Regions from separate parts of the Paenibacillus sp. Y568 genome, predicted to be linked through region 1. Evidence: riboswitches for the same ligand, from Rfam matches in the RefSeq annotation. Region 1 holds a riboswitch; the other holds the start of a gene.

Evidence for each region. A riboswitch is a leader RNA that binds a small molecule or an ion and turns the genes downstream of it on or off. The one in region 1 is predicted to bind cyclic di-AMP.
Region 2: linked by a shared signal. The riboswitch ahead of AC1D7X_RS24325 (C40 family peptidase) and the one ahead of AC1D7X_RS06245 (alpha/beta fold hydrolase) in region 1 are both predicted to bind cyclic di-AMP.

Annotation. Positions count from the first base shown of each region.
Region 1 is NZ_JCAIUM010000003.1:232,287-248,726, reverse strand. Features, by position in the region: gene AC1D7X_RS06280 (stalk domain-containing protein) at 1-812, opposite strand, end outside; gene AC1D7X_RS06275 (DUF4179 domain-containing protein) at 1,036-2,136, opposite strand; gene AC1D7X_RS06270 (sigma-70 family RNA polymerase sigma factor) at 2,171-2,704, opposite strand; gene AC1D7X_RS06265 (S-layer homology domain-containing protein) at 2,911-4,530, shown strand; partial or broken gene AC1D7X_RS06260 (stalk domain-containing protein) at 4,794-5,168, shown strand; gene AC1D7X_RS06255 (hypothetical protein) at 5,320-5,628, opposite strand; partial or broken gene AC1D7X_RS06250 (GNAT family N-acetyltransferase) at 5,657-5,737, opposite strand; gene AC1D7X_RS06245 (alpha/beta fold hydrolase) at 5,832-6,614, opposite strand; cyclic di-AMP (ydaO/yuaA leader) riboswitch at 6,626-6,787, opposite strand; gene AC1D7X_RS06240 (zf-HC2 domain-containing protein) at 6,983-7,879, opposite strand; gene AC1D7X_RS06235 (RNA polymerase sigma factor) at 7,879-8,361, opposite strand; gene AC1D7X_RS06230 (ABC transporter permease) at 8,894-10,192, opposite strand; gene AC1D7X_RS06225 (ABC transporter ATP-binding protein) at 10,185-11,090, opposite strand; gene AC1D7X_RS06220 (ABC transporter ATP-binding protein) at 11,092-12,006, opposite strand; gene AC1D7X_RS06215 (GntR family transcriptional regulator) at 12,014-12,418, opposite strand; gene AC1D7X_RS06210 (hypothetical protein) at 12,457-13,179, opposite strand; gene AC1D7X_RS06205 (DUF420 domain-containing protein) at 13,402-13,866, opposite strand; gene ctaG (cytochrome c oxidase assembly factor CtaG) at 14,027-14,935, opposite strand; gene AC1D7X_RS06195 (cytochrome C oxidase subunit IV family protein) at 15,027-15,347, opposite strand; gene AC1D7X_RS06190 (cytochrome (ubi)quinol oxidase subunit III) at 15,351-15,977, opposite strand; gene ctaD (cytochrome c oxidase subunit I) at 15,980-16,440, opposite strand, start outside.
Region 2 is NZ_JCAIUM010000028.1:15,814-32,253, reverse strand. Features, by position in the region: gene motA (flagellar motor stator protein MotA) at 1-25, opposite strand, end outside; gene AC1D7X_RS24345 (hypothetical protein) at 221-514, shown strand; gene AC1D7X_RS24340 (4a-hydroxytetrahydrobiopterin dehydratase) at 660-992, shown strand; gene AC1D7X_RS24335 (c-type cytochrome) at 1,072-1,428, opposite strand; gene AC1D7X_RS24330 (GNAT family N-acetyltransferase) at 1,552-2,052, opposite strand; gene AC1D7X_RS24325 (C40 family peptidase) at 2,303-2,773, opposite strand; cyclic di-AMP (ydaO/yuaA leader) riboswitch at 2,778-2,914, opposite strand; gene AC1D7X_RS24320 (C40 family peptidase) at 3,258-3,725, opposite strand; cyclic di-AMP (ydaO/yuaA leader) riboswitch at 3,730-3,868, opposite strand; gene AC1D7X_RS24315 (hypothetical protein) at 4,073-4,897, opposite strand; gene AC1D7X_RS24310 (M1 family metallopeptidase) at 4,909-6,894, opposite strand; gene AC1D7X_RS24305 (YwhD family protein) at 7,048-7,554, shown strand; gene AC1D7X_RS24300 (heavy metal translocating P-type ATPase) at 7,645-9,837, opposite strand; gene AC1D7X_RS24295 (ArsR/SmtB family transcription factor) at 9,844-10,221, opposite strand; gene AC1D7X_RS24290 (transglycosylase domain-containing protein) at 10,452-12,500, opposite strand; gene speE (polyamine aminopropyltransferase) at 12,751-13,578, shown strand; gene AC1D7X_RS24280 (WD40/YVTN/BNR-like repeat-containing protein) at 13,755-14,939, shown strand; gene AC1D7X_RS24275 (YwiB family protein) at 15,076-15,501, shown strand; gene argS (arginine--tRNA ligase) at 15,498-16,440, shown strand, end outside.

The sequences.
Region 1 (16,440 bases):
TCTAAATCAAGGACTACTCCTTTAAACCCCTTCTGAGAGGCGGTATCTACAATACCCGTAATCGTCTGATTCTGAAGTGCCATGTCTTCTAAGTTTTTGGTAAGTTCCAACCCACCATCAACGGAGTAAACCATCAAATATGGTGTTGTCCCCTGCTGGTCCGTTTCTTGGATAATAGATTCAGGTGTTACCGCCCCTGCGGCCTGAGGCCATCTATATTCCTTACCCTCTGTTGTAAACAGTCCATCTTTGTCAATTCTGCTCCATCCAAATGCAACAGAATCGAAAGAAGAAACCATCGACCGCTCGTCAAAAGAGGATAATGCATAAAATCCCATCGTATATATATCTTCTTTCGGTGATGTAATAGATACCGTCTTCGTCGCCTGATCCCATGCAACAATCGCACCAAACTGACTACTGAAGAAGCTTAATGGAATCATTGTACTTCCGCTGATCGTCTGTGGAGAAGCTATCAACTTCACAACCTGACCATTGACGCTCGCATTCTTGCTTCCCATTGTCAGTACGACTTGTTTGGTGCCCTCTGCATCTGGCTTAGTCGCTGTAATCTCCTGTTTAGCTTGATTCCATCCCACTGTAACACCTAGCGCTTCAGATATAGCCCGAAAAGGCACCATTGTCGTCCCCTTGATAACCGCTGGCTGTACAGGAAATGGAAGTGGATATCCGTCTAACATAATACTAACCTTAGGAGTCGCAGCTGCCGCCTCACTTACAGTTGAATTCATAGCAGCCATACCGCTCATAGCAATAGCCGAGCACAATAATAGTTGAGCCATTCCTTTCATTATATGTCTCCTTTTCTATGAAAAATAAAATAGACTTACTCTTACTAGATACTTCGTATCTGCCCCTCTCATACTACCTCAATATGGTAGAGTTATCTATAATATGAATATCTTATATGGAAATAAATAAGTACAAAAGCAAAGACTTCGTGAGCTTGAGTACGCTACGAAGCCTTTGTTTATTCTAGTATCATGACCCGATGAAACATAATGATGTCTTTGATCATTCTACAATATAAATTTTCATTTCTAATTCTTTGACATACTCCTTAATTGGCCAACCCTCCTTATCTAGCAAGAATTCACCGGCATTTTTATCCTTGTATACGTTTGTATATGGCTTAATTGTGAAAAAGGTAGAAGTTGTGCTTAACGGCTCATATAAGAGATCTGTATATGCGTAACCGCCTTGACCACTTAATTCTTTTAATTCATTTCCTTGATCATCATATACATCGTAGCTCAATGACAACATGCTGGAACCAACATACGTATATTTTTTAGGTATTTTTCGAGAAGTGCCATCTAGAACAAATGCTAATCTTGTTGCCACAGGACTAAGTTCCACCTTTTTCAGAGTTATGGTTACATAGTCATGTGATTTAGTCACATCTGGTGTCAACACGATACTGTTCTTCAACGTATTCTTCACGGGAATATTAATGATATACGGTGTATTAATCCCTTCCAACGTTATCTCTAGTGTTAATTCAAATTCAGATGGGAGGGGCGAATAATCTGGACCTTGGTTTGATAAAAAATCAATAATAACAGAATTATGATCAGCGCCGCCTTTCATATTAAATCCACTACCATAAGTCTTTCCGTCTATGGATATGTTAGTGTCTTTCAATGTGCCCTTTGTGCCTTCAGGCTCAAAGATAACGATATCCTCTGGAGTAACATAGTTTCCTATAAGATAGCTAGTTATGCCTTGTGCCTCCCGTTGAACAGCAATGGATACGCGATTTCCATCATACATCACTTGAGGTACGCTTAAGGTCACACCATCATGTGTATCACTGAGATTAACTTTTGTGACCAGACCCTTTTCCTCGGCGGCTTGCAGTCCCAAATCCCCTGCTAGCTTGAATATGCCGCTTACCAGTGGTATTTGTTTCAGAGAATCTGCCATAGCAGGAGATACAAATCCACTTCCAATAACGCAAATGCCCATAATTAATGCCGCTGAAATAACAAGAAGTGTGCTACGAACTACCTTTTGTTTACCTGACTTCATAACGGTATGTAACGGTATATCGTCTAACGATGCGTATATTTCATCCTGCCGTATTCGTATGAGATCAGGGAGTTGTTGAGGCATCTCCCTATTTCCCCTTTTCAATTCCATATCCAGATTAAATGGGCTCACAGATCATCTTCCTTTCAAGGGAATTTTGATACCATTCCGCTAAAATACCTCGTGCTCGATGAAGACGCGTTTTTATGGCACCTTCGGAAATCTCCAGAATACTTGCGATTTGCTTAATCGGCATGTCCTGATAATAATACAAGGTAATAACAATTCGTAGCGATGCGTCCAGGTGATCAACTGCCACCTGAAGGTCGACCTTATCATAGTTCTCGAAGTACCTCGGAGGTAAGTAAGATACTTCTTGAGGATCTGCCACAGTTAATTCCTGCTTCCGGAGTAACTGGTTGCATTCGTTAATCAGAATTCGAATGACCCATGTTTTGAAAAACTTAGGCTGTTTGAGGGTGGATAGCGCCTTGTATGCCTTCAATGTAGTCTCCTGAAATACATCAGCACAGTCCTCATCCCGTTTGACAATGGACTTAGCCAATCCATACAGGTCTAGTTCTATACTTCTAAATAATCGGATAAAGGCCTCTTTATCTCCGCGCTGGGCTTTCTTTACCTCTAGTTCCATTTGCACACGAATGTTCCTCCCCTTTTTTTATCCTTTATAAGATTAGATGGATAAGATGTATGAAAAGTTATATTTTAGGAAAATATTTTTTTGTGGAAGTTATTGATTATCTTTGGTCCACTGAACAAAGGTTAATTTAAATATAATTTTTACCGATATAAAACCATATCCAATATTTGAAACAGATAACGAAAAGGGGTAACGAATTGAAACCAACATCAAGAATACTTACGTTTTTGTTCTTAGGTCTTATGATTTCTACGATGAAGTATGAGACCGTTCATGGGCAAGATGTGCAGCAAAGTGTCACGCAAAGAACGAAAGAAACCATTATTCAGAAGTATCAACAATATTTGCCGCTTAAACAAAGTTCAGCTTATATGAATTCGAACGCGATATTTGAGAATCTTCCTAAATATACCGCTCCTTACGCAGAGGGGAAATTGAAAAAAGATATTATATTAGATGGCATCCACGCGGTGAATTGGGCTAGGTATTTAGCAGGAGTTCCAGACGATATTGTGCCGAATTGGAGCTTAGAGCAACAAGAACAAGCCGCTGCTCTTGTAAATGCCCTCAATGGAGGATTGAGTCATACCCCTTCCCAACCCAAGGGTATGACTCAATCTCTATTTAATGCTGGCTACAAAGGTGCTGGCTCTAGTAATCTATCTTACGGACGTCTTTCATTATATGATACTGTCCTGTTCGGTTATATGTCAGATAATTCAGCAAGTAACATTAATCGCGTAGGGCATCGAAGATGGGTAATCAATCCTTCTATGACAACAACCATGTTCGGTTATGTATTTAAAGATGAGAAAACTAAGTCGCCTTTTAGTTCCATGTATGCTTTTGATCAAACACGCGCGAAGGATCAAGTCACCTATGATTATATTAGTTGGCCTTCTGCTGGCTACTTCCCAGATGACGTATTTGCTACCAAGGATCCATGGTCCGTATCTCTAAATGTATCTAAATATGATAATAAGCGTACAAAAAATGTCCGTGTCGTTCTCACAAGAATCTCAGACAATAAGACTTGGAATTTCAGTTCTAGTGATAACGATACAAACGGTAAATACTTTAATGTCGAAACGTCAGGTTACGGCATACCCTACTGCATTATTTTTAGACCTAATGATATTAAAGATTGGAAAGAAGACGATCGGTTCAAAGTAGATATTCGAGGAATTTACAATATTTCTGGGCAAGAAACCAGCCTTTCCTATGAAACCACATTTTTCAAAAATGTACATGATATAAAGGAAGTAACCACTACGGAGCAAGTCAGTGCATGGGCGATAAGTGATTACACGAAAGCTAAGAACAATGGGATTATCGACAGTCGTTACGACAGAAATTATCAACAACCTATTACTAGACAGACCTTCACAGTAGCCGGGTTAAAAGTATACGAGCATGTGCTAGGGAAACAAACTGGAACGGTAAACAATCCCTTTAAAGATGTACAAGAACAACAAATCGCTTATGCCTACCAATTAGGCCTAATCAAAGGGACATCGTCAAATACCTTCTCTCCTCAAAAAACGTTAACCCGACAAGAAGCCGCAACCATCTTAGTTACGATTTATGAACAAGTCAACAAGATCAAACAGTCTAATAAGGCGACTCTTGCGGTAGCTAACCCTTTTAAAGATGATGCAAAGATCAGCGCATGGGCCAAAGAGAATGTCTATAAAGCCGTAAATCTAGGACTCATGAGTGGACTAAGTAATCAACTGTTTGGGCCTTCCCAGCAAATTACGCATGAACAAGCCTATGTGACTCTTCAGAGACTCTTGGAGAAGCTAGAAACAGAGTAATCAACATAAAGGTGGCCTTTCGTTATATCAGAGAGGTCACTTCTTTTTAATTAGGTAACCTTTTATTGGTTTTAAAGTCTTATTACTTACAGGCGACATGAAAATTAACGAACTACAACGAAGACACCTGACCAAACCCCATTAGAAAAGAGGGTCAAAGAGGTGAAGTTACTACGTTATTTCTCTTTACTTAGCGTTTCAATTTGTGCATTTTCAACTTTCGGGTTGCATTCCGTTAGCGCCGGGATGGTGATGGAGAACCGAAACAGCTGGATACGGTAAGCGTAATCATAGACGATACACTTATGGTACCCGCACGATTTATCTCCGAAGTGTTTGGAATTAAAGTTAGTTATAACCAAACAACAAACGTTGTTCAGCTAACGGATCCAAGAATCCTTAGCTCAGAAAGGCTTACACCCATTGATGAAATGCAAAATATAAATGAATCCTTTAACGACTTGATCGTACCTACAAATGTGATATTTTCTACTCATCCCACAGACGACGACAATAATAAACTAATGATAGAAGTATTCAATCACTCTTCTCAAACCGTGGACAAAGGCCGCTTAAATAGTAATGTTCTCTTCTTCGCAAGTAAATCAAACATATCTTTTATCGGTAAACACCATTGATGATGAGCCCATTCGTTATGTATTTTGCAATTATTTTGTAACACGTTGAGTACCGTTGTGTGGTTATTCCTATCAATAAACAAAGACAAAGAGGAGCTACTCCGCTGAAGTAAGCTCCTCTTCTATATTTAAAGTCTTTCAATGAAATAGATTACTCCCCCAACACATCTGCTCTTAATTCGCTTGCAACTTCCGTCATGATGGGAATCACTGCTTCATTCGTGCCGGAAACATATATATCTCCCTGATAGTGTCTGAATGGGATCTTAGTATCATTGTAGCTCCACATGAAGAAATCCCCTTCAATGGACATGCTTGTAGCTCCTGTCACGGTAAACACAGGGGTATATTCAAAATCCGGTTTAGACGCAAAATACTGTTTACACTCGTGTAAGGATATGGTCTGTTCTGAAATGCCATTCTCCTGAAGTGATCTTGTAATTCGATAGCGTTGACTCATTGTAATGCCTCCAATATTAATAATAATTTCATAATTCTTTTGTCATAAATACACTGTATGGGTCTTCCACGTAATTTGCAAATGGTTCACAATATTGAAATCCAACACTAAGGCCCATTTAGGTCATCTATTTTTATTTCCAAAAAAATCACTCCACCATCTCTATAATTTCAATCATTACTTTTATTTTAACATCTACACTTCTATACAACATGTTGATCTATTAAAAAATTCAAGAGTAGTCGGTTAAATAATTGAGGCTGACATAGATTACTTGGGTAAATGGCATCATCTACAATCTGGAGTTGTGCATAGGGAAACGCAGCTTCTATGTTCTTCATATGCTTTAGACCCCATTCATTCTGACTGCCAGCCACGCATAATATAGGCACCTGATATCGGGCTGATTGACGACACAAATCGATCTGTCGTAAAGCCATGCGCTGTTTGATTAATTCTGTTGGTCGCTTGTTCAGTAGGTCTTCTCGCATAATCCTATAAGCAGGTGTCCAATGATGGTAGGTCAGTTTAAGTGTACGCAGCAACAACTCCGCTGGTAAATAATACGATAGCCAACTGAAGGTCTCAAATACCTCCCATAGCTTATTCGTCTTGCCAGATAAGTAGCTATCCACTAGCACTAGAGCTCTCACCCGTTCCGGATAGAGATCAGCAAACCTCCCAGCTAGGACCCCCCCACTAGAACAACCGACGAGTGTCACCTTCGAAACGCCTAGTATATCTAGTAACTCTCTCAAATCTTCACATTGTGTGTCAATAATCCGATTAACTTCAACATCCACTTTTCCCGACTGACCATTTCCCCTCAAATCTAGTACGATCACCCTTGCTCTTGTACTAAAGTATTCCACTTGCGGATCAAACATATGGTGTGAGGACAGATGATCATGAACAAAGACTATGGGTACACCATTTCCATGTATCTCATAATATAAAGAAGTGCCATTCAATAGAATCTGGGGCATAATTTCAACGTTCCTTCTCTCCGTACGCTTACGAGGTTAGCTGACGGATTCGGGCTCAAAGAGTAACCCTACTCGAATATTTCGAGATTCACCCCAAGTGAAGAGACGATCACACATTACATCTTCACAGTTGGTTCCCCCGCTCCCTAATGGGAACTCAGCGATATAATTTTTGCAGAATAATAATGTATTCATTAATGACTTCGTTGTTCCTTTTCTTGTTCCAAGGCAATCATCATCATTTAACTATATATCTTAAAAAAATGCAAAAGGAGCCCGCGGTTGACAGGCTCCTCCAGTTGAACAAGTATCCAATTACATCGAATTATATCGTTTCAGATGAAGGCTGTAAAGTGAGTGAGCTATACTCATATCTTTTTCATTTTGTACTCTCTTATTAAAGATATAACCGCAAGAAAAGCAATATACAAAGGAAACCCAATTAATAATATGGCATACAAATCTCGTGTCGCAGTATATGACGACGTAGAAAATCCTCTAATAATTAACTGCCCTAAAAGATAGGATACCGGCAAAAACAACATTTTCATGGTCAAATTAATCACCCTTTTATGGCTACGGAACAGAGCCATAATTAATCCACAAATGACAGTTAAACTCATGGCAATAAGCGAATAATATGATAAGAATAATCTTGGTAAGGTAACTATTCCTCCACTTGGATTGATATCTTTACCATATACCAAAATATCTTCATTTCCATCTGTTAGGTTATAATATACAGCAGCTACATTTTCATCATTCGGATTTAAAATAGTATTATTTATACGAGATTTATTAATATTCCTGTTCCATATGCTATCCCATGTCGTTATATGATAAACATACCCTGTATTGTCCTCTGTAGGATATCTATTAATATCATATCCAGACACTGTATCCTCAAATATAGCAAGTACAGATCCATTATCCATTTCATTTATTGATACACTTTCCTTACTAAACGGAATGTACTCTGGTGCAGTCAAGAAAGCAATTGCTATAACACCAATTACAACCGTAAGCATTATTGAAAATATGGCTGTCTGAATTTTTTTCTTGCGTAATGTAGATTTTATCTTTAATAACGGAGAAGTATCAATATCTGCAGGTAGTTTATAAAAGGCCTTCATCTCATCAAGACAATTCCTACACTCCTCACACTGATCAATATGTTCTTCAAGCATAGCGCATGAGTCATCACTAGCTATATTCTCTATATATAAAGGTAAAATATCTCTAATAATATTACATGTTATTTTCATCAATAATCCCTCATTTCCTCTCTAATTTTATTTTTTGCCCTATGGAAAGTAACACAAGCCCAATTATCTGTTTTGCCAAATAAGTTAGCAATCTGCTTAAAGCTTAACTCTCCAAAGATACGCAGTGTAAAAACTTCCTTATACGGTTCAGAAAGGCCGTGGAGAATCTCATCAAGTTTAGTTGCCTCCTCAGATGAATATAATATTTTCTCCACATCAATATCATTTTTCTGTTCAGGTACTGTATCAAAATTGACCGTTTTTTTATTTTTTCGCAAATATGATATATATGTATTTTTCGCTATTTGACATAACCACACCCGAATATCACAATTTCCCTTGAAACTATCAATTGATTTTATTGCCTTCAAAAATGTATCTGATGTTACATCTTCAGCGATATGTTTATCTCTAGATAAACTATATACAAATAAGTACACATCCTTAAAATATTTATTATATATCTCCTCAAGCTCTGTCACTCTCCCACCTCCTACCAATAAGACGCATGTAATGTGATAATCTTACAAATAATTTTAAAAATGTTCCAGAAATAATCCAAATAAAGAAATGGAGTAAAAAAAGCCTTGATATACCTATAAAGATGGTAAATAACGAGCATTAATAGGACACGTCTGACCAAATCACTCATTGGTTATACTAGTATTATTCGCTAATCATTAGGGGGAATCTAACAATGACTTATGAGGATATATATAACCTACACTTTCAACTTCTCAAAATATATGAGGACAATGAAAAGGTTCCTACTCCTTATCAAAGTGAAATAGATCACTTTAAACGGCAGTTAAACCTTTTTACTGAGGATATCGTTCAAAGGATTTTTGTTCTAAATCAAATACTTAAAATATATGAAAAGAATAGACAAACAAAAATCAAATGGTGCTCTGAGATGTACTTTTAATCTCGTAACCACACTAAATAACCATCCAACAAAAAAACCTTGATAGACCAAGGCATCTGGTCATCAAGGTTTTAAATATTTGTCTCAGACTAAATCTTATAAGCCTTCATCGCTTTACGAAGCTCTTTCATCGTCGGACGTTTACCATACATAAGTACACCTGTACGATAGATTTTGGCAGATAACCAACCGAAGGCCAAAATGGAAACCATAAGAATGAGTATAGATACCCATATTTGCCATACCGCTATTTCTCCTAGACCAATCCTTACAATCATGGTCGTTGGCGATATAAATGGTATGAATGAAGCAACTTTCATCAAGGTCGAATCAGGGGCATTTATACTGAAAGTTCCAATGTAAAAGGCCGCAAGCGATAACATCGTAATTGGCATGACTGCCTGACCTAAGTCTTCTGTACGGCTCACGATCGAGCCAATCGCTGCAAATAATACTGCATACAGGAAGTATCCCAAGACATAGAAGATGAATCCATAGACCAGAACATCCGTACTGACTTGCGATAAATCAATATTGAAATCTGCTAGTAATTCCTTGTTCTGTGGCATGAATAGATTCCCTAGGATTACTAGGACAAATATAGCGATCTGAGTTAGGCCAACTAAGAACATGGCAATAACCTTTCCGAACATTTGAGTTAATGGCGATACACTCGTAATGAGAATTTCCATGATCCGTGAACTCTTCTCTGTTGTAACTTCAGACGCGATCATGTTACCTGTTGTCATAGAAGTAAAGAAGAAGAGAATGATCAGGATGTAGACTACAGCGAAATTCATAGGATTGAAATCTTTCTCTGCACTGGCTTCTGTTCCGGCTTCACTATCGTGATTTGGATCTACGTTCTCAGTGTTAAACTGCACAGGTGTTTTTAGCTCCGCGATTTGTTCTGCTGTAAGAGAATCCTTCACGATATACTGTGTCTTAACCGCCTGCAATGCACCTGTAAGATCTGCCTGAACGACAGGATCCAATCCATCATCTTCGTCAGAAGAATAGATAACAGCAGGGAATAACGTTGACTGATCTCCCGAGAACTGTAGATAGCCGTCAATTTTGCCCTCTTCCATATCTTTCTTTAAGACACCTATATCTGCTGTATCATACTTCACGAAGGAGAATTCATCACTGTTCTGTGCCTTCCAGTACGTATCTAGTTCTCCAGCTACTTCTGCCTGTTGAGCATATACGAGACCTACCTTCGTTTCCCCTGACTTTAAATCTTCCCCCGTAAATAACTGAATGAAATAAGGGATATTGATAGCAATAGACATGATAATAGCTAACACTAAAGTTGTTATGAGAAAGGCCTTCGTCTTCACTTTATTGCGAAAAGTAAACCCAATAACAGTACTCATTTTATTCATGAGACTCACCTACCTCTTTTATAAAGATTTGATTAAGTGTGGGTTCCTTGATCTCGAACTTCTCTACAACACTTTGCTGCATGGCTGTCTGTAAGATCCGTTGAGCGGCTGATAATTCTGTAATGGAGATTAGGTAACCACCTTGCTCCTGAACAGTCACTTTACTTACACCTAGGATATCTGCTAATCCAGTGACTTCACTTGTCGTTCCCAGCGCAACTTGTTCACGTGGATATCTTCCTTTGATTTCTTTGATACTCCCCTGAACAATGGGATTGGAGCGATGCATGATTGTTATATGTCTGCATAGTTCTTCAACGTGTTCCATACGATGGGTAGAGAATAGAATACTTGTCCCTTGATCACGCAATTCCTTAACGGTTGATTTCAATAGCTCTACATTTACAGGGTCTAACCCACTGAATGCCTCATCCAGAATGAGAATCTGAGGTTTATGCACGACAGCTGCGATGAACCCAATCTTTTGCTGATTCCCTTTAGATAATTCTTCAATCCGTTTATCGTAATACTCAGGAACCTCGAATCGTTCTAACCAATAGCGAAGGCTCTTATCCGCATCCTTATGCGACATACCACGAAGTTGAGCCAAGTAGCTAAGCTGATCACTCACTTTTATCTTCGGATACAGACCTCGCTCTTCAGGCAAATAACCCATGATTCTCCGAAGTTCATCATTATGTGGTTTACCATTGTAACGTATACTTCCTCCATCGGGATATATTAGCCCCAATACCATACGCATAGTCGTTGTTTTACCTGCACCATTTGCCCCAAGGAGTCCGTAAATCTCCCCCTGCTCCACTTGTAGAGACAGTTCATTAACTGCGGTCTTATCTCCAAATTGCTTAACTACCTTCTCCAACTTTAAAGATTCCATATTATTCTCCCCCCTCCGACTGCGCTGCGGCAGCCTCATCTCTTTGAATCCATAGACTTAATATTTCATCAAGCTCCAACCCTCGTGTCTTCATTAGTTGTATGCCTGAGGCATGTAAGAGATTCTCTAATTGCTTACACTCTGTAGTAATCATTCGTAACACACCCGCAGACTCCTGTTGCGCATACACGATTGCAGGTAAATCTTCTAGAATTGAACGATCACTTTTAACCCATACTTCTTTCCAATTATCCAATAGACTATCTTTCTCAACCATACCGAGGATTCGACCATGATGTACAAGTATAATGAAATCAGCAAGTCTCTTAATCTCATCTACAATATGAGTAGACATCAGGATCGTAGAATCTCCTTGTTCCATATAATCATGAAGCTCTTCAATCATTCTCTTCCAAGCAAAAGGATCAAGTCCAGAAGAAGGTTCATCTAACAAAAGCAATTTTGGGCGTGGTGCCAGTGCTACCGTAATTTCTAACTTTCTTCGTTCTCCCTTGGACATCTTATTTAACTTCGTATTAGTAGGAATGTTAAAAGCCTTCATTAACCTCTGGAACAGCTTGTCGTCCCAATTCGGATACCAATAAGAGCGAAATTTAGCAATTTCCTCGGCAGTCATATGATCCTCTTCGATGTTAGATTTCTCCGAGACATACCCGATCTGTTGCTTAACCTCTGGTGGAATACCCTTAGGATAGGACTGACCGAACCAAGTGATATCCCCTTCGTCTGGTATGACCGTCTGCATTAGCATATTCATCAATGTACTTTTGCCAGATCCATTCTCTCCCACGATGACAACGACATATCCTTGTGGGATAGACAGATCAAGAGGTCCTATTACTTTGTTCCGTCGTTTCTTCTTAACACCCACCATATTAACGACCATCTGCTCCATATAACGATTACTCCTTCCCATTCTTGGGATGATATTTACGCGTTACGATATCTAGAAACAGCCTCTTGATCTCTTCTTCACTACACTGAATCGAAATCCCAGTGTCTACAGCCTTGCCTAAAGCATCCTCGACAGATTCACGTTTAAAAGATTCCCGTTTAGACTCTCCAACCTTTGCAACGAAAGTTCCTGTTCCTTGTTTCGTTCTGAGCAGACCTTCATTTTCTAAATCCTGATAGACTCTCCGAACCGTAATAACACTGCAATTCAATCCATTAGCAAATTCCCTGATTGATGGTAAAAGTGTATTTTCCTCGATTTGCCCATTTATGATAAGCGATCTTAGTTGAGTCTCTATTTGATAATACAGCGGCTCAGCACTATTCTCGTCAATTTGAATTGGAATCCACACCTTTCACACCTCATTCCTGACTTATCTTGTGATTTGAATTATAGAAGATCTCTGTTTTGTAATTTACTCAGTGTGAACTTGCCTAATACAAACAAACAGAGAATTCCAATACCTAATGTACCCCACATAACTGGCGATAGAATCCCCCTCTCTTGGCTTGCTTTAACGGTATATAACAACAGATTGCCATCTAGTAACCTAATGACTATTCCAGCAATAATAGCGGTACCCATGAGCATCATGGTCATCCAAAAATATCGTGTACCACTATACATAAATTCTAAATAAATATATATCCCTGTTATAGCCAGTGCATATCCAATCCACGTTAACGCGAAGCATATGTAAGTACCTATAGACATTTCCAATCTCAACTGATGGCTCATACCATACATAACACTGAATAAGATCACACCATTAATGATAAATGCCATTAACATTTGAAGGTGTCTGTAGCCCATGATCACTTTAGGGGGAATCGGCAAGCTACGTAGATAGATCAACATTTTTGTGTAAGAGTCCTCTGTTAGGTATTTAAAAGACTTCTTCGAGAAATAAAAACCTAACATCGGCATAAATGTTAACAGGAAGATATCACTTACTGGAGATAATTCATTCGGGTCTCCCAGCTGATCTTCAATAGGGACGCCGACCATTACCCCCAAATACCCCATGAATAATACAGAGACCAATAGTATATACTTCTCAATTTTTAAATCCCTTTTGAAAATAACCCAAGCATCTCTTATTAACATATTCATATCGTTCCGCCTCACTTTGAATATTGTCATTTCCCATTATTATGGTCAATTCAATATGGCTGATGTCTCTGTGTATACTGTATATATCTTTATACACAGTATAATGTGTGCTCAATCTTCCGTCAAGATAAATTTTGAACTTTTTTCCATAAAAAAAGAGATCTTCAGTTAAACTGACAGATCTCTTTGCTGCGTTACTATGATCTTGAATCCGCTTGGTTACTACATTCCAAATATAGCATCTAACATCGGTTTCGTATGTCCACCTGGATATAGAAGATATAGAAGCGTGTATACCGCAACACCTGTAATCGCTGTGAAGAACCACATGATGGATGTTACCTTCCCCCATTTACGATGCTTCGCATACTTTGCTTTAAACCCAAGCGTAAGTGTTGTAATCCCAAATACCGCAGCAACCGTTGCCAGGGTAATATGGAATATCAAGAATACACGATAATAAATTTCAAGATCATCAGGACCACCCCACGCGGTATTACCCACGAATATGGTACGTGATGTGTAAATGATGAAGAATATCAACGCCGCTATAGCTCCGCTAATCATCACTTTCTTATGCGCTTCCCTCTTACCCTTAATAATAAGGATCCAACCAATAGCCACTAACACTGCACTAATGACTATGAACGATGTACTGATTGTTGGCAGTATGAAATACAAATCCATGTATATCCTCCTAAAAGTTTTTTAAATAGCAGCGCTTCTTGAAATACTTCGTTAAAAAACTAGCATCGGAAGCGTTACTAAAAGTTTTTTAGCATTACTTCGTGTATAGCTTCGGAAAAACTTACTTCGAAAGCGATACTAAGTTATTTAAATAGCTTATTTACGCACGATTCAAGGATTGATCACTGAGCTCATCAGCTTCCAAATCATCTTCTTGATTCTCTCTCTTATACCAACCATAGAATACATAAGCTAACATCGAGGCGAAGATAATCTCCTGAATGAACTTCATCAGTATACCCCCTACCTGTTGATCAACAAGTGGAGACATTAGACTAAAGAACGTCGGCCCTCCGAAATTACTCAGAAGTAACGTGGGATCCCCACTAATACAATACCCCATCGCTTTGGCCCAGATGTTTGGATCACTGTAAGTCGCATACATTGGTGATGATGCAAAAATAATTAATCCGCACGCTGGAGTTAATAATACCATATTCAAAAAAATATATCCCATTTTGCCAAGACTTGATCCTTTCGAATTCTCAGGCAAAGGATTAAGAAGCGTCCACCACATCAGCATGGATGTTATGAATAATACAATGTAGTATAGCCGATGCACGTTAAAGTGTAGCATGACGTAGTCATGTATGGCAGGAATATGATAGAGGGAGAATAAGCCATTAAATAGGACAGCTGCCACTACGGGTTTAGCTAAGAATCTCAATTTGCGGAAAGGATTCACCTTCAAGAGTGCTCTCCATAGCCAAGTAGGTATTCCCAGCATAATTAAAGGAGGTGCCACTAAATAGGACAGCGCCATCGTTAACATGTGGAAGGAGAACATCATGTGCCCGAGCAGACTCACTGGACCTCCCTGTGCTAAATACAGCATGAACATTCCTATGATAAATGTGCTCTTCTTCATCCACGAGACGGGTTCAGCACCTATAATCTTCTCACTTAATGGACCCACAACTAGCAAATATCCTATAGTGATAAGTAACATAAACACCAGAAATAACGGACTCCATAAGTCTGCCATACTGAAGTATTCTAATCCCAGCATCTAATAACCTCCTACACAACCGGGTTTCTTTTTTATCTAAATTCATTCCATTAATTTAAAAAAGAGGTGGCCCAGGCCACCTCTTCTCATCTTACCACCACATCCAGTACAATGCAGTAACAATAGCTGTACCTGCTACAAAGAATCCACCTAGCATGAATATAATGGGCATTAGATGTCCCTTATCCTTCAAATGCATCCAGTATCCCATCTGTACAAATACTTGCAAGACTGCCATCACCAATAATATAAGGATGGTAAAGGTTGCGTTCACTCCTCCTGCGGTTACCGTTGCGAAAGCAATCAACGTCAGGACAATGGAGAAGATAAACACTACAATGTGTTTCTGTGGACCTTCGTGCCTATGCTTCTGATTCACTAGCTGATGCTTATTCTGCTCATCTACTGTCATGCATTAGCCCACCTTTCCAAGCAAGTAAACGACCGTAAAGATAAATACCCATACTACGTCGATAAAGTGCCAGTACATAGCGGATACGTAAATCTTCGGAGCCGTCACGACTGTTAGTCCTTTTGTAAACAATTGTCCTATCAGAACACCGATCCATAATACCCCGAAAGCAACGTGAGCCCCGTGAAATCCGACCAATGTGTAGAAGGCTGAACTAAAAGCACTGGTTGTCATTCCGAAGTTTTCCTGTGTCACGTACTCATAGAATTCGTAAATTTCAAGACTTAGAAATCCAAGACCTAGAAGTACGGTAATGCTTAACCAAAGTTTCAATGAAGCTAAGTTATGACGATGCATCGCTTGGATCGCGAACACACTAGTTAAACTACTTACTAACAAGATAAACGTTGCTGCCGCTGTCAGTGGTAAACCGAAAAGTTCAGCTGCCGTAGGACCTTCATTCGTCTGGTTTCGAAGTGTAAGGAAGGTAGCGAAGAGCGTACCGAAGAGCACAGCCTCCCCACCAAGAAAGAGCCAGAATGTAAGAATTTTGTTGCGACCTTCAAGCGTCGCCTTCTCCGGATAATGCGGTAATTGACCTTTATCCGGTTGTGCGTGTGCTGTAGCCATACTTATACCCCCTCCTCTTCCAATTCCTCTGGTTCAATATGCCAGCCATGATCATCAAAGAGAGAACGTAGCAACATAGATCCAAAGGTGATGAGAAGTCCCAATCCACACACAATCCAGTTGTTAAATATTAAACTCATAAATGAATTGGAGAATTCTTCTCCGCTGAACATTAAACCTAGACCTGCAATAAAAATACCCAAGGACATGATGAAAGGAAGAATCGTAGGTGAAGGCATATGGATCGGTCCTACAGGTTCTGCAGGCGTCATCTCCTTGTGTCCAGCCATCTTTTCCTTCCAATAGGCATCCAGACCTCGAACAAGTGGTATTTGTTTAAAGTTGTATTCCGGTGGTGGAGAAGGAATCGTCCATTCTAAAGTACGTCCATCTTCCCATGGATCATTAGCGACACCACTTGGCTTCCTGAATGATTGAATAATATTAATTGCGAATATAATTA
Region 2 (16,440 bases), on a different contig from region 1:
AACCAATAATCGTTGAAATTTCCATTGTACACCTCATCCATGAGAAATTGAATTGAATCCTTTCATGCTGCCATTTGAAAAATAATAATGATGGACTGTCGCACAAGAGACGCATTATATTATTTATCGTCATAATGGGCTTTTTATTTAAGGGCTTTTTTACTGTATAATGAAATGAATTGTAAAAGTATTGTTAAATAGACTAATGGAGGGGTATAAATTGGGTGTGAAACATGGTCGCGAGTATGATGAAATTCTAAAAGAGTTAACGGTAGCTGTAGGCCAGATTGAAGATAGCTTTCTATTTTTCGAGATGGAGGCAGATGAATGGGCACAGTTACCTGAAGAGGATAAACATGAGGTGATGGAGGCATTAGCTGAGGATTTATTTTATGGGCTAGGTACAGAACCTGTCATTACAGTTGGAAGTGGGATTGTCATTCATGATCAGGATACTCACCGAATTAATGTGTTAATTGGCGATACAGAACTTGCTTATGTAGCATTAATCTAATAAGAGAAATGTTGCGCATGAAAATATATTGTGAGAATACAATGATAAGAGGTTATATGAATTGTTCAGATGAATAAGAGGGTAATAAGTATTCTTGGTGAACCCGGGGAATAGATTGTGGTTTAGAAAGGAGGCAGCCTAAAGAGTGACATATACAAAAGAACAATTAGATGCACATATGAATCTGCTTAAGGGGTGGAAATTGGTCGAGGAGCGCTTTATAGAACGTAAATATATATTTTCTAGTTTTATGAAAGGAATTTCCTTCGTTGACGAAGTAGCTACTATTTCGGAAGCCTTTAACCATCATCCTCTAATCACCATTAACTACAAAACTGTAATTCTCCGTCTTACCTCTTGGGATGAAGGATATCTTACCGCTATTGATATGAAAGAAGCTCGCCAGTACAATGAGGCATACGAGAAAATGTGTGCGAGTGAAAGAGAACGTGAAGCAGAAATGATGAAGCACAAATGAAGAGATAGAGATCAGAAGTGATTCTTGAAAAGAAACAGGTATCCGCCAATAGGTGGATACCTGTTTTTATTAGATATGGTTATTTTTTTTGAGCTAAGAACTGGGCCACGTTGGCGATTTCTTCATTTTCTAGTTTTCCTTTAAAAGAAGGCATCATGCCTTTCCCTTTACTTACAAGAGCATATGTCTCTTCAGCTGACATGGTGCTACCAATCTTCTGTAAGTTTGGACCTACCCCACCTTGCAGTTGATCCCCGTGGCAACTTATGCAATTTGCTTTAATAGTAGACTCGGCTACAGTAGCATCTAATACAACTTCAGGCATGCTAGGTTTCGCTTCCTCTGCTACTTGCTCTTTACCAGGAAGTGTAAACATAAGTACAATGGCTACAACACAGGCAGTAAAAAAGAAACCGCTCATGATATACTTTTGCATCTTTTTCGTCCTTTCTATGTAAGCTATTAAGCTGATGATTATATTATAGCGGAACTGGAAGCATTTGTGTCAAAAAAGAGAATTAAATTCCAATATTTGTTGCGATAATCAGTAGAATATGTGCTATTTATCATGGTTATCGCAGGTATTACTATAAACCATGCAATAAAATGGTTTGCTCCCATCTGGAGTCATGCGTTCATATGTGTCTGTAATTTCAAACCCTGCCTTTTGGTATGCCTTAATAGCACGTATATTCCAAGTTAAAACTTCTAAGTCAATTTCATCTTGAGGTTTCCGTCGTTGCGCCTCATGCACAATAGATTGAACAACCAAGTTTCCCATTCCCTGTCCACATAATTTAGGATGTAAGCCAATACCAAGCCTTGTCACCCCTTCTAGTGGGAAGAATTGAGTGAAACCACATAACTCTCCATTCAAGTTGATGATAGAGGCATATTGCTCCTTCCGAAGCATTGGATCTCCAAACTCAATATGAAGCTCCTCCATCTGATTCCAGGGCATCCATCCATAAATACTGTAGGGAGGTGGGTAAACCCATTCAGATATAGCACGAGCATGTTCAGTGGTCATAGAAGTTATGATAAATGGTGAGTTAGTCATATTGATTGTTCCTTTCTTTGAATGAAATGAAGGAGTTCATAATAAATATGTACAATGCTGTACGTAATAACTGTTTACTTATCAGCAGGGTGGTTAATGAAGAGTATGGGCAACTTATCATAAGTATATGAATAAATATATGATGACATGTTAGTAGTTTAGTCAGTTGAGAGTTAGGTACAAATGTGACAAATAAAAAAACCTGTAGTTGAGATTAAGGATCTCATCCACAGGTCGGGTTGTAGAAAAACTATTTGTCTGTAGCAACAGACTCATACGTAGTATTACTCATAATTCTTTTGGCACCAACATAGCGGTTGACATAATAGGATTCACTGAGTGAGTTAATGATAACACCATTGGATGAAGAGGCATGTGCAAACTTACCATTACCAACATAGATTCCAACGTGTGAAACACCTTTGCCACTTGTATTAAAGAAAACTAAATCGCCTTCTCTTAAATCGCTACGACTAACGGCAGTTCCCATACTGAATTGAGATCCGGATTGGTGAGGTAAATCAATACCTAGTTTATTGAATATGTACAATGTGAATCCAGAACAGTCGAATCCATTAGTGTTAACTCCGCCGCCCTTATATGCAGAACCAATTGTTGGTTTGATAGCCTCATCTAGTGTAGAATCCGCGAAAGCGCTACCAGTTCCAATTGAAAATAATAATGTTAATCCTAATACTGTAGTTGTTAATTTCTTCTTCAAAAAAGTTAACTCCTTCCGGTGCCTGCGAGGTTAGCTTAAGGATTCGGTTGAAGGTTCCCTATGATCCCTCTGCTGCAAGATCAATTCACCCAAGACTGGTTCCCCCACTTCCCATAATTGGGAATTCGGCAGATATAATTAACATTAAATGATTACAAAACTTATTACAAAGTTGTTACTAAAAACTTACTGGATTTATTGTAACAAAGGAATGGGAGTTTGGCAATTGTTTCTGTAAACTTTGATGGAATTTATCTAACATTTTACAAAATAAAGGTAGATTACTAGAATACGTGTCCTTAATTGTTTAATTATGGTATTTAATGGGCGGGGATTATGTGTTGGAAATTAAACTGACTCTTAACTATAAAAAAACATTTTGGTTAATCGTCAACTTTTTCTGACTTCGTACGTCTTAGTATATAAGAAACCCTTAGAGAGACTTCAGCTCATCTAAGGGTCCTAATAATTTAGCACATTATATTTAGTTATAAGCTGCAGCTTGATATTTAGAAGTACTCATTACTCTTTTTGCGCCAACATAACGTTTAGAATAGTAGCTTTCTGAAAGTGAACTAACAATTACCCCATGTGAAGAAGAGGCATGTGCAAATTTTCCACTACCTACAAATATCCCGACGTGAGATACACCTTTTCCTGAAGTGTTAAAGAACACCAGGTCGCCAGGTCTCATTTGGCTTTTCGATACAGCGGTACCTGTGTGGTACTGAGAAACAGACTGACGTGGCAAAGTCACGCCTAATTTTAAGAATACATAACGAGTAAAGCCAGAACAATCAAATCCATTTGCGGTTGTTCCACCCGTTTTATATGTAACTCCAATCGTATTGTCAATCACGGAGTCCATCTTTGAATCGGCAAATACGCTACCCGTTCCTATCGTCAATGCAAGAGCCACGCTCAAGGCTGTAGCGACTACATTCTTCTTCAAATCATTGTTCCCCTTCCAATGCCTACGAGGTTAGCTTAAGGGTTCGGTAGAAGGTCTCCTATGATCCCTCTGTTTCGAGATCAATTCACCCATAAAATGGTTCCCCCGTTTCCTGGTGCTTAGGAATTTGGCTGTTTCGTGCACCTGAAAGTGACAAACTACGATGATAAATTTCAGAGGTCGTAATAAAGATTACAAAGTTGTTACTAAATGAGTTTAACAGAGGTTTTACACTTTGGCAAACCTAAACCACACAATAGGACAAGAAGAAACCCACCTTTTTCATCCAAAAAAGGTGGGTTTCTTCTTGTATCAGGGGGCTAAAGATATAATATGCAAATATATATTTATTTTTTTATAAGCTTGGTTGCCCACAAATTATACTGTGAGGTGATGTTCCACATTTTAAATAGACAAGATATTACTGGATATGTTTGTTGCAGAATGAGCGCGAGTATTCCCGTCCAAAAAAGAGAAAAGCCAGTGAATAAGCAAAAGAGAAGTAGATTTAGTCCTCCCAGGAGAAGAGAGATTCCAATCACGGCCAGGACATGTCGTAAACATATCCATATAGATGAGAAGATAGAGACATCTCCAGTTGAGCCAAATTGCATGTACAATACAATCTGGTGGATGATATAGCCGTATATGTACCACCCAACTAACCAGGGGATAGCTTCAGTTAATATACCAGGGGACATAAGTCCGGTCATAGCCATGGAATACAGTTTCGGTACTAACCAATAGGCAGGAATGAGAACTAATACTGTTTCAATCCAATAGAATAACATGACAGGTTTCCAATGACGCTTCATGCCTTGAAAGAAGAAAGCACCCATTTCTCCCTTACGTTCTTGGTGGAGACCGTAAAATATACCAGAATGAATAAAAGGAGTAAGAACCATTCGTAATAGTAGCATTCCTAACAGAATCCAGAGATAGTTATGAACCGTGTGGCTATGGGCAAGGCCCATCTGTCCTTCGACATAGAATAAGATCTGACTTAATTCATTGGGGGGTGGATCAGGATAGCGTTGAAGTAGCGGTACTACCGCCGAATTCACCAAACGGTATAGAAAGTATCCGAATAGCAAGTGGTACAGAAATAGAATGATGACGACGTAGAATTGATTTTTTAGACTTTTCCAACCATGGGCGATATTGCTCCTCACCGTCTCTCACCTCACCAGGATAGACTTCCAAGCAGTGTTTCCACTAACTTGGTGACACTAATATTCCAGCGGGATACCTTCTTGACGTCGAGATCCGCCTTTAAATAGTTGTTGATATATTTGTTCTCTAACACAAGTGTATATTGAGGATCAATCATGGCCCAGGATAGGGGCGACTTGTATTGGAGCTTAAATTGAGCGATATCTCCATTTCCCTTCCATACTTTCTTGAGGGTATGACCATCTGCAAATGTAAAAAGGATGGGGATATTAGGATAATTACCATCTTGTCGACTAACGGTCACATTTGAATCGTATATGGTTCCTGAACTACTCTCCTTTTTCTGTACGGTGATGTCATCTATGGCGAAGTCTGTCATTTGCTTGCCATAGACATATTGATTGAAATAGGTTTGCCACGATTTGCGTGTAACTTGTTCCACAACTTTTTGAAAGTCTCGTGTGGAGGGATGACCAAATCGATACTTCTTGGTATAGGTAGCCATAATTTTATTCATCGTCTGGTTCCCTACTTGCCGCTCTATGCCTTTTAGCACTAGTTTGCCGCGATAATATACATTCTGGGCGTAAATGTCTTGTGAGCCGTATTTCCATGCCTCTTGTGTAAGTGTAGTAGGCGAGATCATTGCGGCTTGTACCGGAAGGTTAGGAATGAGCCCAAATTCTTGCTCCATTAACTTATCTTCTGCATAGGAGGTGAATCCCTCATCTAACCAAGCCTCTTCAAATTCATTACTAGCAATCATCCCATAGAAATATTGGTGTCCGATCTCATGAATAACCGTTCGTTCCAGTTCATAACCCGGTGAGTCGTTCTTAGCACCGAAGGCTGTAATGAGGGTCGGGTATTCCATTCCTCCTGCACCATTTCCGGATTCCGGGGGAACCACGATAGAAAGTGTTGAGTAAGGGTAGGGACCGTACCATTTACTGAAGTATTTCAATGCCGTCTCAGCAGCATAGAAATACCTTTCCTTCATATCTTTATGGGCTGGGTCTAAATACAGCTTGATTCGAACGCCAGGCACTTCAGGAGAAGAGAAGGGCTTCTCAGCGACAACGAAGTCAGGAGATGCAGACCAAGCGAAATCGTGCACATCATCAGCATAGAACTGGTAAATTTTCTCGCCTTTGAGAATCCGTGCTGATTTAATTGGAAAGCCTGTTGCGGCTACAATATAGTTCTCTGGAACATGAATACGCACATTGTAGATACCGAAATCAGCATAGAACTCAGAGTTACCGTGATACTGATGGAGATTCCAACCTTCTGTAGCGCGTCCTCTTAAACCAGCAGGCTCGTAGACACTAATCTTAGGAAACCATTGTCCAGCCATAAAGAAGTTATCTGCGACCCCCATACGAGCGAATATTTGAGGGAGCTTCACTTGAAACTTCATATTAAGTGTGATACTCTCTCCACCTTTTACCGGGCGGGGAAGTCGTACTTTAATAAGACTCGTGTCCTTGCTATTGCCATCATCAGGTTGTACATACTGAATACGATGCATAAGAGAGAGTCCTTCTGTTGTCTCAAGCTCTGTAAGGGTCATGGAGCCAAAGCCATTCGTAGGCATGGTGTCATTCCGTAGTTTTCCACCCGATTCCTTCATAAAGGTAGTATCCATAGAAGAGAAAGCGTTCGGATACATGTGGAAATAAAGTTCGGTAACTGTGTTTTTTCCTGGATGTGTCCATGTAAGGGTCTCTGATCCCTCTAGAACTTTTTCATTAGGGTCTAAAGAAACATCCAGATGGTACTCAACAATCCGCTTACTCAGGATCTCAGCAGTAGGATGTTGTACACTTTCTTTTTGAGGGGGCATCGTTGTTGTAACTGGAGGCTTGGCCGTATTAGGCGTGAAGACCAACTCTGAATCAGGTGAATCCCTGAGTAGCGTCCACCACCAGGTACCACTAAGAAGAAACAGGGTAACAATTATGATTACAATTATTTTGGAGCGAGCTGGGGCCATACATGAATACCTCCCGTTGACAAGCATCTACAGCATGTATATGTTTGCAATTCGGCAATTATTAGTTAAAATAAAATGAATAACAGTTATAAATAGCTGAAGTCGGAAATATGAGCTTGTATTTCTGTTTTGTAGTGGGAGGACAATGATAAAATGGATAACAATGAAAAAATGGGCAAGAAGCAAATTGCCCTGAATATTGTAAGTAGTAAGAGCAAACATACGGGATTCGGAGCGGGTTCTATTGATCTGAACAATGTGTCTCCAGTCATCATTGATCAAGGCGAAGCCAAGGTAGATATGGGTGCTATGCACGCAAAGAGTAAAGTGGAGAAGGGGATTAAGTTCTCTGCTAATCGCGAAGATGTACCAAATGGTCGTCAAGTGTGGGTTGTATGGGTAGCTGTGGATCGTACACCAGAAGGACGCTTCTACGCGGGAGCTACGGCATGTGAGATGTGGATTGATACGGAAGCTCGTAGAGGGTATAAGATCCTCGCTGAACATGTTAATAAGCTAGACTCGGCCTTGAAGCGTAAAATCATGTTAGAAGGAATGAGTTCAGAGGATAAGGCAGCCCTTAAGAATCTGTTAATGACTCGTAATGAAGAATGGTGGACAGATACACCTGAGGAATTTAAACAAGCGTTAGAAGGTTAATGCGTATTGAAATAAATAAAGGCATGCTATGTTCTCCGTGGGAGTTCATAGCATGCCTTTTTGTAATATAGATTGTGTGATTGGTATTTATTATGATTTGTCTTTCCCAAGTAGAATGGACATTCCGAGTAATGTAACAAGAATCGTTGCACCCATATCCGATAATATGGCGATCCAAAGGGTAAGCCAGCCTGGGATCGTAAGTAGAAGTGCTATAGCTTTTAGTGCAAGTGATATTCCAATATTCCAACCTATGATGCGGTTTACCCGACGAGCCATATGAATGGCACTTGGTAGCTTGCCAAGGTGATCCTGCATGAGAACGATATCGGCTGTCTCCATAGCGCTATCGGTTCCCTTACCCATTGCTATTCCCAACTGCGCAGTCGCAAGTGCAGGGGCATCGTTGATGCCATCTCCAACCATAGCGACATTCCATTGGGAGGCGAGAACTTTAATTTGATCTACTTTTTGCTCTGGTAGTAGTCCAGCATAATAACTTGAGACACCCGCTTCTGTAGCAATCCATTGCGCTGATTGTTCATGATCACCGGTAAGCATGACGGTTTGTTTAATACCTGCTTGATGAAGTTGATGGACAACTTCTTTGGTTTCGGGCCGTATTTTATCTGCAAGACCGAATAGACCAAGTACATGACTCTCATCTACTGTAATGATTAACGTGAGCCCTTGCTCCTTCATGCGAAGAATATCCCTTTTCACGTGATCCATCTGTTCTGATTGGGGTGAAACGACATGTGATAATATATCTTCGTTACCCATCCAGTAGGTCATTCCCTGAACCTCGCCTTGTATTCCTGATCCAGGTAAGGTTGTTAACTGCAGTGAATCTGGAAAGTGTGTTGACTCACCTTGAAGTGTTATATGGCGAACGACTGCTTTTGCCAAGGGATGAAGAGATGATTGTTCTAATGAACCAGAAACATCATAGAAACGTTCTGAATCATAGATGACTTCCTCCATAACAGAGGGAACACCTTGAGTTAATGTTCCAGTCTTGTCAAATGCAATTGCGTTGATCTTACCTAATTGCTCTAAATGTACGCCGCCTTTGATTAGAATGCCATTACGGGCACTACGGGTCATTCCGCTTACTAGAGCAATTGGAGAGGAGAGAACGAGAGAACAAGGACATCCTACAATGAGAATGGCGAGTCCTTGATAGACCCATTTCATCCATGGTTCCCCGAGTAGTAACGGAGGTACAAGGATGACTAAGAGCGCAACGATCATAATAGCAGGTGTATAATATTTAGCGAATTTATCTATAAATAACTCTGTAGGGGTCTTACTTTCTTGGGCTTCTTGTACTAAATGCATGATTTTGGATAATGATGAATCTTCGTAAGCCTTCTCGATTCGAATATCCAGCAATCCTTCTGCATTTACGCTGCCTCCGTAGACGGCATCCCCTTTTTTCTTAGTAACAGGCAAGGATTCACCTGTAATGGCAGCCTCATTAACTGCACTGTTTCCTTCGTATATAATGCCATCGGAAGGGATTTTCTCTCCTGATCTAACACGGACGAGGTCTCCAACGCGAAGGGTAGCGATAGGAACGCTAGTAACCTCTCCATTGCGCAGAAGTGAGGCTTCTTTAGGCGCATTTGCCAATAGGGCTTCCATCGATTGACGGGCACGGCCCATACCGTAACCTTCGAGCAATTCATTCACACCGAATAGAATAGCAACCAGAGTGGCTTCTTTCCATTCCCCAATAACAACAGCTCCCGTTAGTGCTACAGTCATCAGTGTATCCATATTAAACTTCAGATGGATCAGATTGTTAAGTCCACGCCAGAAGGTGGAATAGCCACTTAGCACGATAGCGATGATATATAAGGTGATGAGTAGAGGGTTAGGTATGAATCCATTCAAGATGAAAGTTAATAGATATACGATTGCTGATGTTGCAAGCATCCATTGAATAAGACGATTTCCTTCATGACTGTGTTCGTGTTGATGTCCAGCTCCGTCTCCATGATCATGTCCGTGGACATGGTCGTGACTGTTGTGATCGCTATTCTTCCGTATAAGACGTGCGCCATCATTTTTGAGGATTCGCTCAACACCTGTTAGATCTACTTCTGGGTTGAGGGTTAACTTGCTACTAACAAAGCTTAATTTGGCATCCGAACCATACGCTAGTTTCTGAATTTCTTCTTGCATCTCTCGGGTGCAGTTGGCACATGATAATCCTTCAATCGGGTATTCAACATGGGATATAACCGAAGCTTTAGGTTTATTATGATTAGTGCTCATGTTCATCTACTCCCTCTGATGTTCTAAAGTCATCTGAATTAGCGTGCTGATATGATCATCCTTTAACGAATAAATCACATTCTTACCTTCTTTACGTGACGTAGCAATGTGCATATTTTTTAAAGTGCGTAAATGATGAGAGGTGGTTGCCATGCTACTACCCAGAACAGCGGCAACATCGCATACGCATAGTTCATGTGCTTGATCTAACATGAAGGCGATCTTCATGCGTGTTGGATCTGCTAGTGCTTTGAAAATATCAACCATGCCCAGAATTTCATCTTCTTGTATGGTGTTTTGAAGCTGATTGATTTTGTCATGATCGACACAGGTAACTTCGCATATATCTTCATTTATTTTAGTTATAACTTTGGATTGGTTCATGTGAACGCTCCTCTCCTACAACATGTGATGATACTCTAAATAATATTCAAACATTCATTTGATTGTTACTTCACTATACACCCAAAAACAGAAACAATCAAACGAATGTTTGATTGTTAATAAAAATAAAAACGATATATTCTTTTAAAGAATATAAACAGTTTCTTCTATATAAGATTACCCAAAACATCAATCCATAAAAAAAGAGCTGAAATCAGCTCTTCGTTTTATTAGTCCATCCACCATTGTCTTAAGTTGGACCACCAAGATTGATCCTTAGTCTGAACCTCTGTGGGAGCTTTTTCAGGTACTCCGCCGTGTACTGCACAATATTCCTTAGGTTCTGTACCTTGAATGAATACTTCCATCGTTTTATTCGGGCAGTCCGCTGTTGCTAATAATCCTGAGTCTGGATCAATATACACACTAACGACACCCTCTGGAATCGGAAAAATCTTGGGAGGAACATTTTCTAGTGCCTTTTCAGTATACTGAGCAAAAATAGGTGCAGCACGTCGTCCATCTGCGGTCTCTATATTACGACCTTTATCGTAGCCAACCCAGACTGCAGTCGCCAATTCAGGTGTGAAGCCCACGAGCCAAGCATCTGTATTCGTGGTTCCTGTCTTACCAGCCACAGGTCGTTTCATCAAAGTGGATACCCGATTGCCGGTGCCCCCTGATTCAAAGACGCTTTCCATGAGGTGGGTTAGAACATAGGATGCAGCGGGATCTACAACTTGTTCACCTTGATTGGGTTCTGCTTCATAAATAAGCTCCCCTGTGGCATCAGTTATTTTTAACACGGCCACAGGAGCTATTAGTAAACCTGCATTACTGATGACACCAAAGGCAGAGGCCATCTCCAAAGGACTAACGGGTGAGGTACCTAATGCAAGCGAAGGTACAGCTTGAAGTGGGCTTAGAATGCCCATTTTCTGTGCTGTATCTAGTACCATTTCAGGGCCAACTTTCAAAATCGTGTTCACTGCATAAATATTATCACTTGCTGCAATGGCTTCGCGCATATCAATTTCACCTAAATACTTTTCGCCGAAGTTACTGGGTTGATAGGTCTTACGGTTATTATCATAGTGAAATAACGTGGGTTCGCTTTTGAATGTGCTGAGGGCATTCATTTTTTGAGAAGCCAGAGCACTCAGATACATAATGGGCTTAAAGGCTGATCCAGGCTGACGTGTCGTAGCGAGTGTGTGGTTATATTGATTAGTCTGATAATTGGTTCCACCTACCATGGCTTTGATATATCCTGTTCGGGGATCCAAAGAGATGAGAGCTACCTCAAGCTCACTCTTAGAATCCATTCCTTTATGTACGGCATCTTCGGCTGCCTGTTGGGCGTGAGGATCTAATGTAGTATAAATATTCAAGCCACCATGATCTAATTGCTCCTCAGTAATACCAAGATCCTTGATGGCTAATTGACGAACATAATCACGAAAATAGGGGGCAGTAGTCGTTGTCCGTTGTTCTCCTTGAGGTTGAAATACAAGGTTCTCGCGAGCAGCGCTGTTCGCTTCTTGCTTCGTGATATTACCTGTCTCAACCATTGTGGAGAGTACAATTTTTTGTCGCTTTACGGCACTATCCATATGGTTATATGGTGAGTAATAGGTTGGCCCTTTGGGAATTCCTGCGAGCATGGCGCTTTCTGCAAGGTCTAGATCTTTCGCAGATTTACCAAAATACATTCGTGATGCCGCTTCAATGCCATAGGCACCATGCCCGTAGTAAATTTCGTTAAGGTACATCTGAAGGATTTCATCTTTACTGTATTTCATTTCTAACTGGGTTGTATAAAAGGCTTCCTTTACTTTACGTGACCAAGTCTTAGCATGAGAGAGATATAAATTCCGAGCAAGTTGTTGTGTTAGCGTGCTTGCACCCTGTGAACGATTCATTTTTTCTAAATTAACAAGAACGGCGCGTCCCATACCTTTGATATCAAATCCCATATGATCGTAGAACTTTCGATCTTCTACTGACAGTGTAGCCTTTATGAGCTGTGGTGAGATCTGATCTAACGTTAAAGGGGTATAACTTCGTCCACTAACGGAGAAGATTGCCATAACCTGATTCTGGCTATCAAGAATCCGTGAATTATGGTCCGTGTCTGCGACAGGTAGGTTTGTATTGTATAAATATATGAGCAGAGCAATACCAGCCAGAAAGACAAGGGCTGTCATCCCGAATAGTAGCTTAACAATGGTAATAACTCTTTTTTTACGCTTAGGTGATTTGTGAGATGTGTGTGACATGACAGGCGAGCTCCCTTTCTTTCCAGTTCTTTTCTTCTCATTATGGGGATAGAAGGGATTAGATATTCAAGGTAATAGGTTATGAATATAGAAAAAGGGGTAATGTTTTATGAAAATGGTTGCATTTTCATGTTGATTTATTATAATGTGATTTGTCTGTTACAATAGAATGGAATAGGTAATTACTTCATTTCACACGTTGGAAATGACGGATGAACACATATAATACAGCGAAAGAAGGGATCACCTCATGGAATTATGGTATACGGAGAAGCAAACCCCTGAGTTTGGGATTACAGCTAAAATAAAAGAAACTTACGTGGCAGAAAAAACAGATTTTCAAGATCTAGCAATGATTGAAACGGAAGAATTCGGAACGATGCTTGTACTTGATGGTATGGTTATGACAACCGTGAAGGATGAGTTCGTATATCATGAAATGGTAGCCCATCCAGCGTTGAATACGCATCCTAATCCTAAACTTGTATTAGTTGTAGGTGGTGGAGACGGTGGTGTCATCCGAGAAGTGATCAAACATCCAGGAGTAGAGAAAGCTGTCTTGGTTGAAATTGATGGTAAAGTAATTGAATATTCTAAGAAATATTTGCCTTCTATTGCAGGTGAATTAGAGAATCCACGCGTGGAGGTTCTAGTGAATGATGGGTACATGCATATTCTTGAACATAAGAACGAATATGATGTGATCATGGTTGATTCTACAGAGCCAGTGGGTCCTGCTGCTCCATTATTTGAACGTGGATTCTACCAAGGGATCTTTGAAGCGTTGAAGGATGATGGAATATTTGTTGCTCAGACGGACAATCCATGGTTTAAGGCAGACCTTATTAAACAAGTAAACAGCGATGTGAAGGAAATATTCCCGATCGTGCGTGTATATTCAGCTAATATTCCGACGTATCCAAGTGGTCTTTGGACTTTCACGATGGGTAGTAAAGTATACGATCCATTAGAAGTAGATGAAACAACTATTCCGGACATGGATACGAAGTACTATACATCTCGTCTACACAAGGCTGCATTTGCATTACCGAAATTTGTTGAAGATCTTATAAAGTAAATTTATTTCCAAAGTTAACTAATATACAACCCCTTAGATATGCTTCAAAGAGCTAATGACTCCTTAAGGCTTCTGAGGGTTTTTTCTCTATTTTCTGATTTTTATGTAGGTGAATTGTGGTTTTAGGGTAAATAACTATGAAGGGTAAATAACATATAGGAGAGGTGATTTGCATCATGTTCTTTAAGAAGTTAAATCGTTTATTTCTAATCTTAGTATCTATAGCAGTCATGCTTCCCTTAGGGGGATTTAGAATTGACACTATTGAAGCCGCAGAAGCTACAGCTACACCCGTGAACGCTTGTAGTAATGGCCATGGACTGCTACAAACGTTACAGAAGCAACATCAAGTAGCAGGTCAGGAAGCACTCCACTTCACGGACATTCAGTTTTTGAATGATCGTATAGGCAGGGCTATAGGTAATGGGTTCATGATTGGTACATCTGATGCCGGCTGTCACTGGCAGGAAATCTATACAGGGCAATGGCAAATGGCACAGATCGATTTTCCTAACAATAAGAATGGATGGGCATTAGCAACGGTACCTTCTGAACAGACAAATTATTTGATTCAGACGTCCGACGGAGGTTCTCATTGGAAAAGAGTAAATACATCTATTACATTTGAACGAATAGATTTAGTAAATGCAAAAGAGGGTTTTGGTTATACTGCAACTTCGGCCTATAAAACCATTGATGGAGGGCAAAGCTTCACCAAAATTCCAACGCCCCCGAATAACCGGTTTGCTTCATTTGAGGATGACAAGACAGGATGGTCTATCGTAGTTATTCCAGATGGTGGATATAAGATTATGAAGACAGTAGATGGAGGCAACCATTGGTTGCTTAAATTAAAAGTTGCTGCAGAAGGCAATCATGGTGGACAAATATACAGCAATGGTAATCAGGTATGGGCATTGTTAGATGGAGATACAGGCATGTCACAAATATCTTATTCTCTCTATGGTAGTACAGATGGAGGAGCACACTGGAACCGGGTTATCGCTCAGGATACCGCTGGAAGTGGTCTTGCACCAGGCGTGGGTAAGTCAATTGTTCAAAAAGGTCCTGCTTCTCCGGGCGGACACCCGGGAAATATGCAGCTTATTGGTAAGAACACAGCATTCTTAGCTGGAGGATCACCCGCTGGCGAAGTTGTGTCTGTCGGTCGTTCATATAATGGAAACAAGACTTGGGCAAATATTACGCCATCCATTAAAGGGTACGATGCAAGTATCTCCTTTACGGATAGCAAGAGGGGTTGGCTAGCAGTTGTAAACAGTTCAACTGAGGCAGCAATCTATATGACGAAGGATGGCGGCGTTAGCTGGAATGTGAAGTTCTCATTAATCAATCCATAATGAATATTACGGCGGGTACCTCTATGCATGGAGCGGGTATCCGTTTTTTATATATTCATTATTTTTATTTGAATTGAATGAACGAACTGGCTATAGTAGTACAATAGGAATGTACAGATTGGAGATTGTTAGATATATGTCAGACATTACACTAGCCCAGATACGGGTAGTCAGCCGTGTTGATGGAGAAGATGTGGTACAGGAAATGCCTGCGGAGTTAATCTTAAAGGGCACGACGCTGTATGTGCGATATGAGGAACCAGAGGTGAGTCCACAGGGAGGCGCAACCCGTACGACGATCAAGATCACACCAAATCAAGTTAAAATTATTCGCCACGGCGAAGTTCAGTCAGAACATTCCTTCCAACATGAGAAGAGATTGCCTGGCTTTTATCGTTCGCCATTTACCACGTTTAATCTTTCAACCTATACAACGGATATGGATATAGAGATTGAGGGAATGTACGGTCATGTGCGCTTCGCATATGATTTATATGTTTTCGATGATCTATCTGGACAATTTGCAATACATTTACATATACAGGAGGAATTACAATCATGATACAGAACCCCTTAGAGCAGATTAATCAATTGGTATCGGAGACGATTGCGGATGCGGTGGTTGCTGCTGGACTAGTGAGCATGGAGGAACTTCCAGCAATTACACTCGAAGTACCCAAGGATAAGGCTCATGGAGATCTAGCTTCGAATATCGCCATGCAGCTAACAAAGATTGCAAAGAAGAATCCGAGACTGATTGCTGAAGCTATTGTTAGTCACTTAGATCTGAAGAAAGCTAATATTGAAAAGACGGAAATTGCTGGACCGGGATTTATTAATTTCACGTTGTCGAAGAATTACTTATATCCTGTGTTACAACAGGTGCAAGAGCATGGTGATGACTATGGTCGGAGTAACGTAGGCCAAGGTAAAAGAGTACAATTAGAGTTCGTTAGTGCGAATCCAACAGGAACTTTACATTTGGGACATGCTCGTGGAGCAGCAGTAGGTGATGCATTGTGTAATGTTCTAGACTATGCTGGCTTCCAAGTTACTCGGGAATATTATATTAATGATGCTGGGAACCAGATCGTTAATTTGATTAAATCCATTGAAGCTCGATATCTTCAAGAATTGGGTCAACCTGTAGAAATGCCTGAAGATGGTTATCATGGTGCTGATATTAAGGGGTTCGCTAAAGAACTAGTAGCAGAGAAGGGCGAAGCTCTACTGTCAATGAGCCCAGAGGAGCGTACAGCCTTCTTGAGAACTTTTGGTTTGGAGAAGGAATTAGCAAAAATCAAACGCGACCTTTCTCGCTTTAGAGTGCATTTCGATGAATGGTTTAGCGAAACTTCACTCTATGAGAATGGACAAGTAGAAGCAGCGCTTTCTGAATTGAAAGCCAGAGGAGAAGTATATGAGTCGGAAGAAGCGACATGGCTTCGTACCACCAATTATGGGGATGACAAGGATCGCGTGTTGGTGAAAAATGACGGAA